3 regions of the Pseudomonas sp. GW821-FHT02A11 genome follow, and region 2 is predicted to be linked to each of the others. Evidence: riboswitches for the same ligand, from Rfam matches in the RefSeq annotation. Region 2 holds a riboswitch; each other region holds the start of a gene.
What was found. Region 2 has a riboswitch for cobalamin ahead of cobO (cob(I)yrinic acid a,c-diamide adenosyltransferase). Riboswitches for the same ligand answer to the same signal wherever they lie in the genome.
Positions count from the first base shown of each region.

Region 1: another riboswitch for cobalamin. It lies ahead of AC07V9_RS28950 (CbtB domain-containing protein); the one in region 2 lies ahead of cobO (cob(I)yrinic acid a,c-diamide adenosyltransferase).
Region 3: another riboswitch for cobalamin. It lies ahead of AC07V9_RS03205 (ABC transporter substrate-binding protein); the one in region 2 lies ahead of cobO (cob(I)yrinic acid a,c-diamide adenosyltransferase).

Region 1 is NZ_JBWKWB010000043.1:4,020-8,815, forward strand. Features, by position in the region: gene cobW (cobalamin biosynthesis protein CobW) at 1-1,015, opposite strand, end outside; cobalamin riboswitch at 1,148-1,369, opposite strand; cobalamin riboswitch at 1,572-1,786, shown strand; gene AC07V9_RS28950 (CbtB domain-containing protein) at 1,884-2,069, shown strand; gene AC07V9_RS28955 (CbtA family protein) at 2,081-2,803, shown strand; gene AC07V9_RS28960 (cobalamin biosynthesis protein) at 2,803-3,216, shown strand; gene cobM (precorrin-4 C(11)-methyltransferase) at 3,359-4,105, shown strand; gene nfuA (Fe-S biogenesis protein NfuA) at 4,235-4,796, opposite strand, start outside.
Region 2 is NZ_JBWKWB010000001.1:131,072-135,867, reverse strand. Features, by position in the region: gene hda (DnaA regulatory inactivator Hda) at 1-286, shown strand, start outside; gene AC07V9_RS00635 (NAD-dependent deacylase) at 280-1,062, shown strand; gene AC07V9_RS00630 (C40 family peptidase) at 1,129-1,815, shown strand; gene AC07V9_RS00625 (C40 family peptidase) at 1,906-2,445, shown strand; cobalamin riboswitch at 2,682-2,879, shown strand; gene cobO (cob(I)yrinic acid a,c-diamide adenosyltransferase) at 2,986-3,597, shown strand; gene AC07V9_RS00615 (cobyrinic acid a,c-diamide synthase CobB) at 3,607-4,796, shown strand, end outside.
Region 3 is NZ_JBWKWB010000002.1:149,921-154,716, reverse strand. Features, by position in the region: gene AC07V9_RS03215 (NCS1 family nucleobase:cation symporter-1) at 1-512, shown strand, start outside; gene AC07V9_RS03210 (aspartate/glutamate racemase family protein) at 536-1,258, shown strand; cobalamin riboswitch at 1,520-1,716, shown strand; gene AC07V9_RS03205 (ABC transporter substrate-binding protein) at 1,853-2,872, shown strand; gene AC07V9_RS03200 (FecCD family ABC transporter permease) at 2,869-3,909, shown strand; gene AC07V9_RS03195 (ABC transporter ATP-binding protein) at 3,906-4,694, shown strand.

The DNA.
Region 1 (4,796 bases), on a different contig from region 2:
GTGCCTGACCGATCAGTACCAGATGGGTGACGCGCTCCTCGCTGGCCTTCCAGGCACGGTCGAAATGCTTGTCGAAACGCGTGCCAACGCCCTGCACCAGCAGGCGCATTGGCTTGCCCGGAATCGCCGCGAACCCTTTGACCCGCAGGATGCCGTGCTGCACGACCGCCTGAGTCAGGGCGTCGAGCAACAGCGCTTCGTCGGCTTGAGGCAGGGAAATGGAGATTGAGTCGAAGGCATCGTGATCGTGGTCGTCGTGGTCATCGCCTTCGTGATGATCGTGGTGAGTCTTGCGGCCGTCGATGTGCAGCTCGGACTCAGCGCCCAGACCCAGCAGCACGCTGATCGGCAGCTGGCCCTTGCTGGCCTCGATCACTTTCACCGCGGGCGGCAGCTCCTCGGCGACTTCGGCACGCACGGCGGCCAGGGCTTGGGCGTCGAGCATGTCGGCTTTGTTGAGGATGACCAGGTCGGCGCTGGCCAGTTGGTCGGCGAACAGCTCGTGCAGCGGCGACTCGTGGTCCAGGTTCGGGTCGAGTTTGCGCTGGGCGTCGACCTGATCCGGGAAGGCGGCGAAGGTGCCGGCGATCACGGCCGGGCTGTCGACCACGGTGATCACCGCGTCAACGGTGCAGGCGTTGCGGATTTCCGGCCACTGGAACGCCTGAACCAGCGGTTTGGGTAGCGCCAGGCCTGAGGTTTCGATGAGGATGTGGTCCAGATCGCCGCGACGGGCGACCAGCTCCTGCATCACCGGGAAGAATTCTTCCTGAACGGTGCAGCACAGGCAGCCGTTGGCTAGTTCGTAGACGCGGCCGGTGGCTTCTTCTTCGGTGCAACCGATGGTGCATTGCTTGAGGATGTCGCCGTCGATGCCCAGTTCGCCGAATTCGTTGACGATCACCGCAATACGGCGCCCTTCGGCGTTATCGAGCATGTGACGCAGCAAGGTGGTTTTGCCCGAGCCGAGGAAGCCGGTGACGATGGTAACGGGAAGTTTGGCCAGTGTTTTCATGGTTGCCCTCAGGCGCTGCGGCGGGCAAACAGGACGAGAACCGCTTGACCGTCGCTCCGACAGGCCCGCCGTTCGATTCGCCACCGGATCACCCCGCCCGGTTGTAGTGAGAATTCGTCGAGACTGTTGCAAAACAGGCCCGTGTTCGAGGCAGGTCTCCTGGCTCACGGTGGCGATGGGCTGGCGGAGTGCCAGATCACACGCGTTCATCGCGCCTTCCCGCTCGCGCAGTGGCTGTGCAATGAACATGACCGTTTACAGTTGCGGGGGCAGCTGTGGCTTGCACCACATTCCCTTCTTAGCGCCAAGCCCGACAAACGGCCGGATCGGCGAACCTCAAGTGCGCAAGGCTACGCAGTGGCTGGTGGAAGGTCAACGAGCAAGAAGGCTGGCAACTCGGTCTATCAGGTCGTGGCACGTTTAAGCAAATGTGGGAGCTAGCATGCTGACCAATAGGCCCTTAGGGCATCAAAGTCAGCATTCCAAGCCAATAAACCATGGTCTGAAAGATCGCCTTGTCCGACTTGTGTTTGACTGACGCTTTGCGCCGTGATCTCCTACACACCTTGTTACGGGTGCCCTTCACAGGGTGAAACGGGAAACCGGTGCGTGCAGCCCTTTTGGCTGTGCAAGTCCGGCGCTGCCCCCGCAACGGTAAGCGAGCGAAGAGTCAGATCCACTGTGTCGATCAGCGATATGGGAAGGCGATTCTTGCAGGCATGTCCAATGCCCCTCGCAAGCCCGGAGACCGGCCCGATACAGTCACATAACAAACCCGCGGTGGGCGGGCGCTGTTGAGTCGGCTACTGACGTCTGTCAGTGGCTTTCCTTGCGCCTTCCCTTCGCTGACATTTCAGAGGGAAGCGCCATGTCGATCAGCACCACGACCCCATCCGCCAGCAGCACCCGCACGCAAAGCCAACGCCTGACCGCCGCCATCAGTGCGATGTTCCTTGGCGCTTGCCTGGTCTATTTCGCCGGTTTCTCGCACATCGCCGCCGTGCACAACGCCGCCCACGACACCCGTCACAGCTCCGCCTTCCCTTGCCACTGAGACCTGCCGCCATGTTCAAGCGAATCGCACAAACGGCCGGTTTTACCGGACTGCTCGCCGCGCTGCTGCTGACGCTTTTCCAGAGCTTCTGGGTCGCGCCGCTGATCCTGCAGGCCGAGACGTATGAAAAAGCCCCCGTCGCCGAGGTCCACGAGCACTCGCATGCCGACGGCGCCATGGCCGCCCACGTTCACGACGAAGAAGCCTGGGAGCCGGAAGACGGCTGGCAACGCGTGCTGTCCACCACGGGTGGCAATCTGGTGGTCGCGGTCGGTTTTGCCCTGATGCTGGCTGCGCTCTACACGCTGCGCACACCTGCCAGCATTCGTGAAGGCGCACTGTGGGGTCTGGCCGGTTTTGCGGTGTTCGTGCTGGCGCCCACCCTGGGCCTGCCGCCTGAACTGCCGGGCACGGCTGCGGCCGATCTGACGCAGCGGCAGATCTGGTGGGTCAGCACGGCGGCCTCCACTGCGGTGGGCCTGGCACTCATAGTGTTCGCTCACAACTGGCTGCTCAAAGCACTGGGCGCGGCAATTCTGGTAGTGCCGCATGTCGTCGGCGCACCGCAGCCGGAAGTCCACTCGGCACTGGCCCCAGAAGCCCTGGAAGCGCAATTCAAGATCGCTTCGCTGCTGACCAACGCAGCGTTCTGGCTCGCCATGGGCCTGATCAGCGCCTGGTTGTTCCGTCGTCACGACGCGCAACTGGCCTCCTCCGAGCTCAGCCACGCCTGATGAACAACCGCGGCGGGCGGCCGATTCTGGTGATCGGCCTGGGATGCCAGCGCGGCTGCCCGGCATCGGTGCTGCAAGGGCTGATCGAAGTCAGCCTGCTGGAACATCGACTGACGCTGTCCGACATTACCGCTCTGGCCTCGATCGACATCAAATCGACCGAAGCCGGATTGCTGGAACTGGCCGAACACCTGGCCCTGCCCTTGAGGTTTTTCAGCAGCGATGAGCTGACGGTATTCGAATCGCAACTGAGCCATCGCTCGCAGATCGCCTTCGACAGCACCGGATGTTATGGCGTGGCCGAAAGCACGGCGTTGGCCATGGCCTCGCGGCTGGGCGGGGCGTCTGCGAAGTTGCTGATCGAGCGACGCAATAGTTCGCGGGCTACGTTTGCGTTAGCCAGCAGCCCATGATGCAAATTCCGCTGAAATCCCTGTGGGAGCGCATTCATTCGCGAAGCGGTCATCCAGACACTGCCCGTGCAGCATCTGGACTATTTGTCGCGAATGAATTCGCTCCCACAGGGCATCCCCCGTTCTTGACGTCGGAGTTTCAATGACCGTTTACTTCATCGGCGCAGGCCCCGGCGATCCGGACCTGATTACGGTCAAGGGCCAGCGCCTGATTCGCACCTGTCCGGTGATCATCTACGCCGGCTCCTTGGTGCCAGAGGCCGTCCTGCAAGGTCATCAAGCCGTTCAAATCACCAACAGCGCCGAATTGCACCTGGAACAGATCATCGCCTTGATGAAATCTGCTCATGCACAAGGCCGGGATGTTGCGCGCGTGCACTCGGGCGACCCGAGTCTGTACGGCGCCATCGGCGAGCAGATCCGATACCTGCGCGAGCTGGGCATTCCTTTCGAAATCATCCCCGGCGTGACGGCGACAGCGGCGTGTGCTGCGTTGCTGGGCACGGAACTGACCCTCCCGGACATTTCACAAAGCGTGATCCTGACCCGTTACGGCGATAAAACGGCGATGCCCGAGGGTGAATCGCTGGGGGAGCTGGCGCGGCATCGGGCGACGATGGCGATTCATCTGGGGGTCAATAACATTGCCAGGATCGTGGCGGAACTGACGCCACATTATGGTCCGGACTGCCCGATTGCGGTGGTGCATCGCGCGAGCTGGCCGGATCAGGATTGGGTGATGGGAACGCTGGCGGATATCGAAGAGAAGGTCAGGGTTAAGGGGTTTCAGCGCACGGCGTTGATTTTGGTGGGGAGGGTTTTGGGCAACGATGTGTTTGGGGAGTCGTCACTATACCGCGCAGGCCACGCTCATCTTTTTAGACCGTGAGCCTGCCGGGAGCGGGAGCTGAAGGTGGTTTCCTATCACAGTCGGATGTGACGAAGGCTGCCCCAATGACCCAAACGCCGAAAACAAAGAAGCCCGCATCACTGCGGGCTTCTTGGCAATACCTGTCACTCAATAGTAAGCATTCTCTTTCTGAGTGTGGTCCGTCACATCACGCACACCGGACAACTCAGGAATACGCTCAAGCAACGTACGCTCGATCCCTTCCTTGAGCGTCACGTCCGCCTGACCACACCCTTGGCAACCACCGCCAAACTGCAGCACGGCGATATTCGCCTCATCTTCCTCAACCACGTCAATCAGCGTAACCTGCCCGCCGTGGCTGGCCAGACCAGGGTTGATCTCGGTTTGCAGGTAGTAATTGATACGCTCGTTGATCGGGCTGTCGGCATTGACCATCGGCACTTTGGCGTTCGGCGCCTTGATGGTCAGCTGGCCACCCATGCGGTCAGTCGCGTAGTCCACGACCGCGTCATCCAGAAACGCCTCGCTGAACGCATCGATCCAGGCCGTGAAGCTCTTGAGGCCGATCGCTTTGTCTTCCGGCTTTTCTTCGCCGGGCTTGCAGTAGGCGATGCAGGTTTCAGCGTATTGGGTGCCAGGCTGGGTAATAAACACGCGGATGCCGATGCCGGGGGTGTTCTGCTTTTGCAGCAGATCGGCCAGGTAATCG
Region 2 (4,796 bases):
GCCTCGCGAACTGCCGGTCAAGCTGGCCGACCTCAAGTCCCGACTGACCATGGCGCTGGTATTCCAGATGCGCCTGCTCTCCGACGAAGAAAAACTCCGCGCCCTGCAATTGCGCGCCTCGCGCCGGGGCCTGCACCTGACCGATGAGGTCGGGCATTTCATCCTGACTCGCGGCAAGCGCAGCATGAGCGCCTTGTTCGATCTGCTCGAACAGCTCGATCAGGCCTCGTTACAGGCCCAGCGCAAGCTGACGATTCCCTTCCTCAAAGAGACGCTGGGGTGGTAAACGCAGTCGATCCCGCCCTTGTACTGCAAACGGCTGCGGCGTTGCGTCACGCAACGCGCATTCTGATCATCACCGGTGCCGGGCTTTCGGCGGATTCGGGGCTGCCGACCTATCGTGGCGTCGGCGGCCTGTATAACGGCCAGACCGACGACGGCCTGCCTATCGAGATGGCGCTGTCCGGCCCGATGCTGCGCCGCGATCCTGCCCTGTGCTGGAAATACATTGCCCAATTAGGCAGCGCTTGCCTGGGCGGGCAGCCCAATGCGGCGCATTATGCGATCGCGCAATTGCAGCGTTGCAAGCCGCAATGCTGGGTGCTGACGCAGAACGTCGATGGCTACCATCGTGCGGCGGGCAGCCCGCCCGAGCGTCTGATCGAGATCCACGGTCAGCTCGCGCCGCTCTACTGCCAGTCCTGTGGCGCCGAAGACCCGCAATTGAGCGAGCACCTGCAGCGCCCACTGCCGCCGTTGTGCGCGCAATGCCATGGCGTGCTGCGGCCGCCGGTCGTCTTGTTTGAGGAAATGTTGCCAGAGCTGGCATTGAATGTGCTGTACGAGGAGATGGCAAAAGGCTTCGATGCTGTGCTCAGCATTGGAACCACCGCCAGCTTCCCGTATATTCACGAGCCGATGCTGCGCACGCGGGTCACGGGTGGCTTTACCGCCGAGATAAACCCCTCGTCGACCGATCACTCCATTCACATGGATGCGTTTCTGAGGTGTAGAGCCTTAGATGTGATGGAGGACATCGTAAGTCACATTTGTTTCGATTGAATTTGCAAATGATGACGATAGAGGGCATAGTCTCGGCTTCTTTACACATTAGCCACGGTCGTGCCCATGCTAAATCGCTTCGCACCCCTCGTGCCTCTCGCACTCGTGACCCTGTTGTTCGGCTGCGCGGCCCAGATGCCAGCGTCGCAACAGCAGTCGCAGAATCCGCAAATCAAGGACGCTGCCACCGCACAATCCGCCAGCCGTTCCGGTTATTCCTCGTCCGTTCTGGATGACGAAATCGCAACCGAAGACGAGTTGGCCCAGTTCTCCGACAACAAGCCTTATCAGTTGCCGGTACTGGCTGATAGCATTCTGGAACGTGGCAAGTCTCTGATCGGTACCCGCTACCGTTTCGGCGGCACCTCGACCACTTCGGGTTTCGATTGCAGTGGTTTCATCGGTTACCTGTTCCGTGAAGAAGCCGGCATGAGCCTGCCGCGTTCTTCGCGCGAAATGATCAACATCGATGCCCCACTGGTCAAACGCAACGACCTCAAGCCAGGCGACCTGCTGTTCTTCAGCACCGCTGGCCGTGGTCGCGTAAGCCATGCCGGTATTTACCTGGGCGATGACCAGTTCATCCACTCCAGTAGCCGTCGCAGTGGTGGTGTGCGCGTCGACAGTCTCGACGATGCTTACTGGGCCCGTACGTTCATCGAAGCCAAGCGCGCGTTGGCCATGGCACCTTCCAAGGTGCCAGAAACGACGACTGCAATGACCTCGACTACAATCAAGCGCCAACACCGTTAATTACGGATCGCGCAATCGGGGGAAACCCTGATTGCGCGCAGATCCGGCTCCCGGCAGAGTAAGCCGCATCCTAGGAAGGTTGTTGTGTTTATGTCGTTTACGGTTCGCCTGGCTGTTGCTTCCCTGGCTGTATTGCTGGCCGCTTGTTCCAGCAATCCACCGCCATCCCCACCCAAGGTCGTTTCCAGGCCTGTGGTTTCCGCTCCCTCCCAATTTTCTTCTCCGGTCGCTGATGACGTGCTGTTGCGTGCCATCGGGCTGGTCGGCACGCCTTATCGCTGGGGTGGCAACACGCCGGATTCGGGCTTCGACTGCAGTGGCCTGATCGGGTACGTGTACCGCGACGCGGCGGGCATTACGCTGCCGCGCTCGACCCGCGAGATGATCACTCTGCGCGGCCCGGACATCGACCGCAGTCAGCTGCAGACCGGTGATCTGGTGTTCTTTGCGACCAGTGGTGGTTCGAACGTCAGCCATGCCGGGATCTACGTGGGCGAGGGTCGTTTCGTTCATGCGCCTGCCACGGGCGGTACGGTCAAGCTCGACAGCCTCGACAAGCCGTATTGGCAGAAGGCCTGGCTGAACGCCAAGCGGGTAATTCAGCCGTCGAATCTGGCGCGCAGTAACTGATCATTTCCCTATGATTTGCTGCGTTACTGTTGCGCAGCAAACACCTGACGCGACATTGCTCTTCCTGCGGCGATCTTCAGCATGCTACGTGCTCTGTAGGAGCGCGCTTGCCCGCGAAGGCAGACTGTCTGATACGCATGTGTCAGCTGACCCAACGCTATCGCGGGCAAGCGCGCTCCTACATGAGTCGCTAGAGAAGCGTCGCTTCGATTGACGCTCGCAAGTCAACCCTCTAACCTTCGCCGATTGTTTCAGGTGCCCGCAAAAAAGGGTGAAACAGGGAAGCCGGTGCGAACGCTTTGCGATCCATCCCGGCGCTGCCTCCGCAACGGTAAATGAGCCAAGGCCCCGCACAATGCCACTGTGTTCGATGAGCATGGGAAGGCGCGTGGTTTTTCATGAGTCCGGAGACCGGCCTGATCCATTCAACAGCATCACGGAGGGCGATGCTCTGCGCAGGCTCGGCCTTGTCCGGCGCCTGCTGCCAGTCTTTGCCTGCGTCCTCCGTTTGCCACACCTGCCCTCAAGCGGAGAGCCCAGATGAGCGAATCCCCCGAACGTGACGAACGCCACCTGGCGCGCATGCTGCGCAAAAAGGCGGTGATGGACGAACGCATTGCCAGCGCCCCCAACGAGTGCGGCCTGCTGCTGGTGTTGACCGGCAACGGCAAAGGCAAGAGCAGCTCCGCGTTCGGCATGCTCGCCCGGGCCATGGGCCACGGCATGCAGTGCGGCGTGGTGCAGTTCATCAAGGGCCGCAACGCCACCGGGGAAGAGCTGTTCTTCCGCCGCTTCCCGGAGCAGGTGCGTTATCACGTGATGGGCGAGGGCTTTACTTGGGAAACCCAGGATCGTCAGCGTGATATCGCCGCCGCCGAAGCCGCTTGGGTCGTGACTCAGGCGTTGCTGCGCGACCCCGAGATCGGTCTGGTGATCCTCGACGAACTGAACATCGCCCTCAAGCACGGCTACCTCGAGCTTGAGCAGGTGCTCAGCGATTTGCAGGCGCGTCCTCCCATGCAGCACGTGGTTATCACGGGCCGTGGCGCCAAGCAGGAATTGATCGATTTGTCTGACACCGTCTCCGAGATCGGTGTGGTCAAGCACGCGTTTCAGGCCGGTATCAAGGCGCAAAAGGGCATCGAGCTGTGAGCTGCATGTATGAATGAAGCGGCTCGCAGCTGCCCGGCGGTATTGATCGCCGCACCCGCTTCCGGTCAGGGCAAGACCACCGTTACTGCTGCACTGGCGCGCCTGCATCGCAACCAGGGGCGCAACGTGCGCGTGTTCAAATGCGGGCCGGATTTCCTCGACCCAATGATTCTTGAGCGGGCCAGCGGCAACCCGGTGTATCAGTTGGACATGTGGATGGTCGGCGAAGCCGAAAGCCGACGTCTGTTGTGGGAAGCCGCCGCCGAAGCGGACCTGATCCTGATCGAAGGGGTCATGGGCCTGTTCGACGGCACCCCGTCCAGCGCCGATCTGGCCCGGCGTTTCGGTGTGCCGGTGCTGGGCGTGATCGACGGCACCGCCATGGCGCAGACCTTTGGCGCGTTGGCGTTGGGTCTGGCGCGTTATCAACCTGACTTGCCCTTTGCAGGCGTGCTGGCCAACCGGGTCGGCACCGTGCGTCATGCGCAGTTGCTTGAAGGCAGCCTGACTGAAGGCCTGCGCTGGTATGGCGCGTTGTCGCGAGAAACCGGGATCGAGCTGCCGAGTCGACACCTGGGCCTGGTTCAGGCCAGCGAACTGAACGATCTGGACGTGCGTCTGGATGCCGCCGCCGACGCGCTGGCCAGCACCTGCGATGCCGCGTTGCCGCCTGCCGTGATCTTCCACGCTCCCGAGGGGGTGCCTGCCGAGCCGTTGCTGACAGGTGTACGCATCGCTATCGCGCGCGATGAAGCCTTTGCGTTCACCTATGGCGCCAGCCTTGATCTGCTGCGAGCGATGGGCGCCGAATTGCTGTTTTTCTCGCCGATTCGTGACAAGCAGCTGCCCGATGCGGACAGCCTGTACCTGCCGGGCGGTTACCCCGAGTTGCATCACGTGGCGCTGGGGCAGAACCATTCGATGCTGCAGGCGATTCGCGCGCACCACAGCGCAGGCAAACCGTTGCTGGCCGAGTGCGGCGGCATGCTTTATCTGCTCAATGCCCTGACCGATGTCGCCGGTCAGCGCGCCGAGCTGGTGGGCTTGCTCGAGGGCGAAGCCGTGATGCAAAAACGCCTTGCGGCGCTGGCCCTGCAATCGGTGGAACTGCCCGAAGGCACCTTGCGTGGCCACACCTACCACCATTCGCTGACCAGCACCGAACTGACCCCGATCGCCCGCGGCCTCAGCCCCAATGG
Region 3 (4,796 bases), on a different contig from region 2:
TGGCGGTGAACATCATGGCCAACTTCGTCGCCCCGGCCTTCGTGCTCAGCAGCCTGGCGCCGCGCTACCTGACTTTCCGTCGTGCAGGGATGCTCAGTGCGACCGTCGCGGTCCTGATCCTGCCGTGGAATCTGTACAACAGCCCGGTGGTGATCGTGTATTTTCTGTCGGGTCTGGGCGCCCTGCTCGGCCCGCTGTACGGCGTGATCACCGCCGATTACTGGTTGCTGCGCAAGGGCCGGGTCGATGTGCCGCAGCTGTACAGCGAAGACCCGCGCGGCCCGTATCACTATTCGCGCGGGGTCAACCTGCGGGCGGTCGGGGCGTTCATCCCGGCGGCGCTGATTTCCATCATCACGGCGCTGGTGCCGGCCTTCGACTCGGTATCGCCGTTTTCCTGGCTGATGGGCGCGGCCATTGGCGCAGCGTTGTACCTGCTGCTGGCCGACCGTCGTAAAACCTTCAAGGACGTCAGTGGCGAGGCCATTGCCGTGCAAACCGTTCAGCACTGATCGCAAGCGAGAGACCGTCACCCATGCGTATTTTGATCGTCAACGTGAACACCACCCAATCGATGACCCAGACCATCGCCGAGCAGGCGCGCAGCGTCGCCTCCCCCGGCACCGAGATCATCGGGCTGACCCCGCGTTTCGGCGCCGAGTCGGTGGAAGGCAATTTCGAGAGCTATCTGGCGGCGATTGCCGTGATGGATCGGGTGCTGTCCTACGATCAGCCCTACGACGCAGTGATTCAGGCCGGCTATGGCGAACACGGCCGCGAAGGCCTGCAGGAGTTGCTGGAAGTGCCGGTGGTGGACATCACTGAAGCCGCTGCCAGCTTGGCGATGCTGCTGGGCCACAAGTACTCCGTGGTGACCACTCTGGATCGTGCTGTGCCCTTGATCGAAGACCGCCTGAAACTCGCGGGCGTGTTCGAACGTTGCGCCTCGGTGCGCGCCAGCGGCATGAGCGTGCTGGAGCTGGAAGAAATGCCTGATCGCGCGCTGGAGGCTATTGCCGACCAAGCGGTTGAAGCGGTCAAGCATGACAAGGCTGAGGTGATCTGCCTGGGTTGCGGCGGCATGGCCGGGCTGGATCAACTGATTCGTGACCGCGCCGGCGTGCCGGTGGTCGATGGCGTGACCGCAGCGGTGGCATTGGCGGAATCGCTGGTGCGGCTGGGGTTGAAGACGTCCAAAGTGCGCACCTACGCGACACCGCGTCCGAAGAAGGTGCTTGGCTGGCCGTTCAGCCTGTGAATCCGGAGCGCACCGAAGACTGATTCTGCCCGGAGGGCGTAGGAGCCTGACTTGTCGGCGATCGGCTGCGCAGCAGTCGTTAAACCTGTCGATGAAGGCTGCCTGGCACACCGCAGCGTCGGGTTTTGCTGCCGCTGCGCGCCAGATCGCTGGCAAGCCAAGCTCCTACGCCTTCGGCAAAAGCGCAGCGGCATTAGCACGTTGAGCCCCCATGCCCTCCGCGCGGAATCGAACGCGAATTCGCCCGCTCTGTTCAAATCGTTTAGTATCCCCGCCGCCGGTTTCCACTCGGAATTAATAGGGAATCCGCGAGCCCGACTCTCTGGGCTCAAACGGAACTGTCCCCGCAACTGTAGGCGCTGAGCCCTGCTTCCCGTTCGCCACTGGGTTACCCCGGGAAGGCCGAAGCACGGCGACGACGCGCCAGTCAGGAGACCTGCCGGCAAGCGTCAATCATTCACCGGCGGGGTGTCCGGGGGAGGGCTCCCGTGCTCACCTGTTCAGCGTGATCGCTGCTTGCCTTTTCGTCAGGCGTGCATCCGGGATGTGCTTTCCAGTGCCCGCGCCGACCTATCGGTCCACTGGAGAAACCCGATGTCGTTGCGCCGCCTTGCCCCGATGTTCGCCGGTCTGAGCCTGTCAGGTGCGGCACTCATGTCCCCCGCCGCTGTCGCCGCCCCGACTCACTACCCGCTGACGATCGACAACTGTGGCGTGCCGCTGACCTTCACCCAGGCGCCGCACAAGACCGTGACCATCGGCCAGGCCGCCACCGAAATGCTCTACGCCCTGGGCCTGAGTGATCAGGTGATCGGCACCTCCTTGTGGTTCAACGAAACCCTGCCGCAATTCAAGGCCGCCAACGCGAAAATCGAGCGGCTGGCCGAGAACGCCCCAAGCTTTGAATCGGTGATCGGCAAACGCCCGGACTTCGTGCCGGTGCAGTTCGAGTGGATGGTCGGCCCGCAAGGCGCGGTGGGCACCCGCCAACAGTTTCAGGACCTGAAGATCCCGGCCTACATCCTGCCTTCGGACTGCGAGAACAAGAACAACCTGGTCGGCGCCGATGGCACGCGGCTTGAGGCCTTTCGCGTCGACACGCTGTACAAGAGCATCGCGCAACTGTCGCAGATCTTCGATGTGCAGGACCGTGGTCAGTGGTTGATCGACGGCTACAAGGCGCGTCTCGCTCAGGCTGTCGAGCAGGCGCAACAGCACGACGCGGGCAAGGTTTCGGCGGCGTTCTGGTTCTCCAGCCCCGACATCAACACCGACCCCTACGTCGCAGGCCGCAAAGGCATACCGAATTTCATGCTCGACACCCTGGGCATTCGAAACATCATCGATTCGGACGAAGAGTGGCCAACCGTGGGCTGGGAAACCATCGCCAAGGCCAACCCGACGATCCTGGTCATCGCGCGCATGGACCGCCGCCGCTTCCCTGCCGACGATCATGAGAAGAAACTGGCCTTCCTCAAATCCGACCCGGTCACCCGCAACATGGACGCCGTGAAAAACAACCGCATCGTGATCATGGACGCCAGCGCCATGGAGTCCAGCGTTCGCCTGTTCGACGGCATCGAGCAGCTGGCCAAGGCCACCCACACACAATGAATGCCCTGAACGTCCCCCGCCTGCTGGGCCACACACTGTGGGTCAGCGCGCTGTTGCTGCTGGCGACTGTCGCGGGGGTGGCGATTGGCGAGACATCGATCAGCCTGCCGGTGATCTTCCAGGTGCTGGCCAACAAGCTGTGGGCGGCGGGGTTTGCGGTCGACCCGATCGATGAAGGCATCGTCTGGAATTACCGCCTGACCCGCTCCATCGTCGCCGCGGCCTGTGGCGCGGGGCTGGCGATTTCCGGGGTGGTGCTGCAATCACTGCTGCGCAACGCTCTGGCCGATCCGTACTTGCTGGGGATTTCCGCCGGGGCTTCCACAGGAGCTGTGCTGGTGGCGATCATTGGCCTGGGCGCCGGGGCGATTTCCCTGTCGACCGGGGCGTTCGTCGGCGCCCTTGCCGCCTTTGCCATGGTCGCCCTGCTCGCCCGTTCGTCTCGCTCGTCGAGTAGCCAGGCCGCGGCAGGCCACATCATTCTGGCGGGCATCGCCGGTTCGCAACTGTTCAACGCGCTGACGTCGTTTCTCATCACCAAATCCGCCAGCGCCGAACAGGCACGCGGCATCATGTTCTGGCTGCTGGGCAACCTGAGTGGCGTGCGTTGGTCGTCGGTGACGCTGTCGGTGCCGGTGGTACTGATCGGGCTGGGCATCTGTCTGTGGCATCGACGTTCGCTGGACGCCTTCACCTTTGGCGCCGATTCCGCCGCCTCGCTGGGCATTCCGGTGCGGCGGGTGCAGACGATACTGATCGCCACCGCAGCGCTGGTCACGGCAGTGATGGTGTCGATTGTCGGCTCCATCGGCTTCGTCGGGCTGGTCATTCCCCACGCCGTGCGCATGGTCGCCGGGGTAAGACATGCGCGCCTGTTGCCGTTGAGTGCATTGAGCGGCGCGCTGTTCATGATCGCCGCCGATATCCTGTCGCGCATTTTGATCAAGGGCCAGGTCCTGCCCATTGGCGTCATCACCGCGCTGGTCGGCGCGCCAGTGTTTGCCCTGATTCTGGTGCGGGGGAACCGTACGCGATGAACGCTTCTGTCGATCAGGCGACTCACGTGCTTAGCGGGCAAAACCTGAGCTACAGCGTCAAAGGCGCGCAGCTGCTGACGGACGTGTCGCTGGCGATTCGGCCGGGGGAAAACCTGGGCATCGTCGGGCCCAATGGCTCGGGCAAATCGACGCTGCTCAAGCTGCTGGCTGGCATTCAGGCGCCGACGTCGGGTGAGGTGTTTGTGCAGGGTGAGCGCCTGTCGAGGATCCGCCGTCGCGACATCGCCCGGCGCCTTGCCGTGGTCGAGCAGCACGCCGAAACCAGCGACGCCATCAGCCTGTTGCAGGCGGTGGAACTGGGCCGTACTCCTTGGCTCTCTGTCCTGGCGCCGTGGAGCGATGAAGACCAGCGCATCGTCAGCCAGGCGATTGCCGATGTCAGCCTGCAGCACCTGAGGCAGCGCGCCTGGCACACGTTGTCCGGCGGCGAACGCCAGCGCGCCCACATTGCCCGGGCCCTGGCCCAGCGCCCGCAAATCCTGCTGCTGGACGAGCCGACCAACCATCTGGACATTCAGCAGCAGCTGTCCATTCTGTCGCTGGTGCATCAGTTGCCGGTGACCACGGTGATCGCCCTGCACGACCTCAATCAGGCACTGGCCTGTGATCGTCTGGCAGTGATGGACCACGGCCGGCTGGTGGCCCTGGGATCGCCGTTCGATGTGCTCACGCCGGAGCGCTTGCGCCTCACCTTCGGCGTCCAGGGGCATTGGCTGACAGACCCGTTCGATGGCGCGCGCATTCTGCGGTTGCGCACAGCCTGATCAGGACGCTGACTCCCCAACGACGCGAAACCTGTAGTAGCTTCAGGAGGTTACGATGGTGGCGATGGCGACATACCTGACACTCCATCGCCAGTAGCTCCA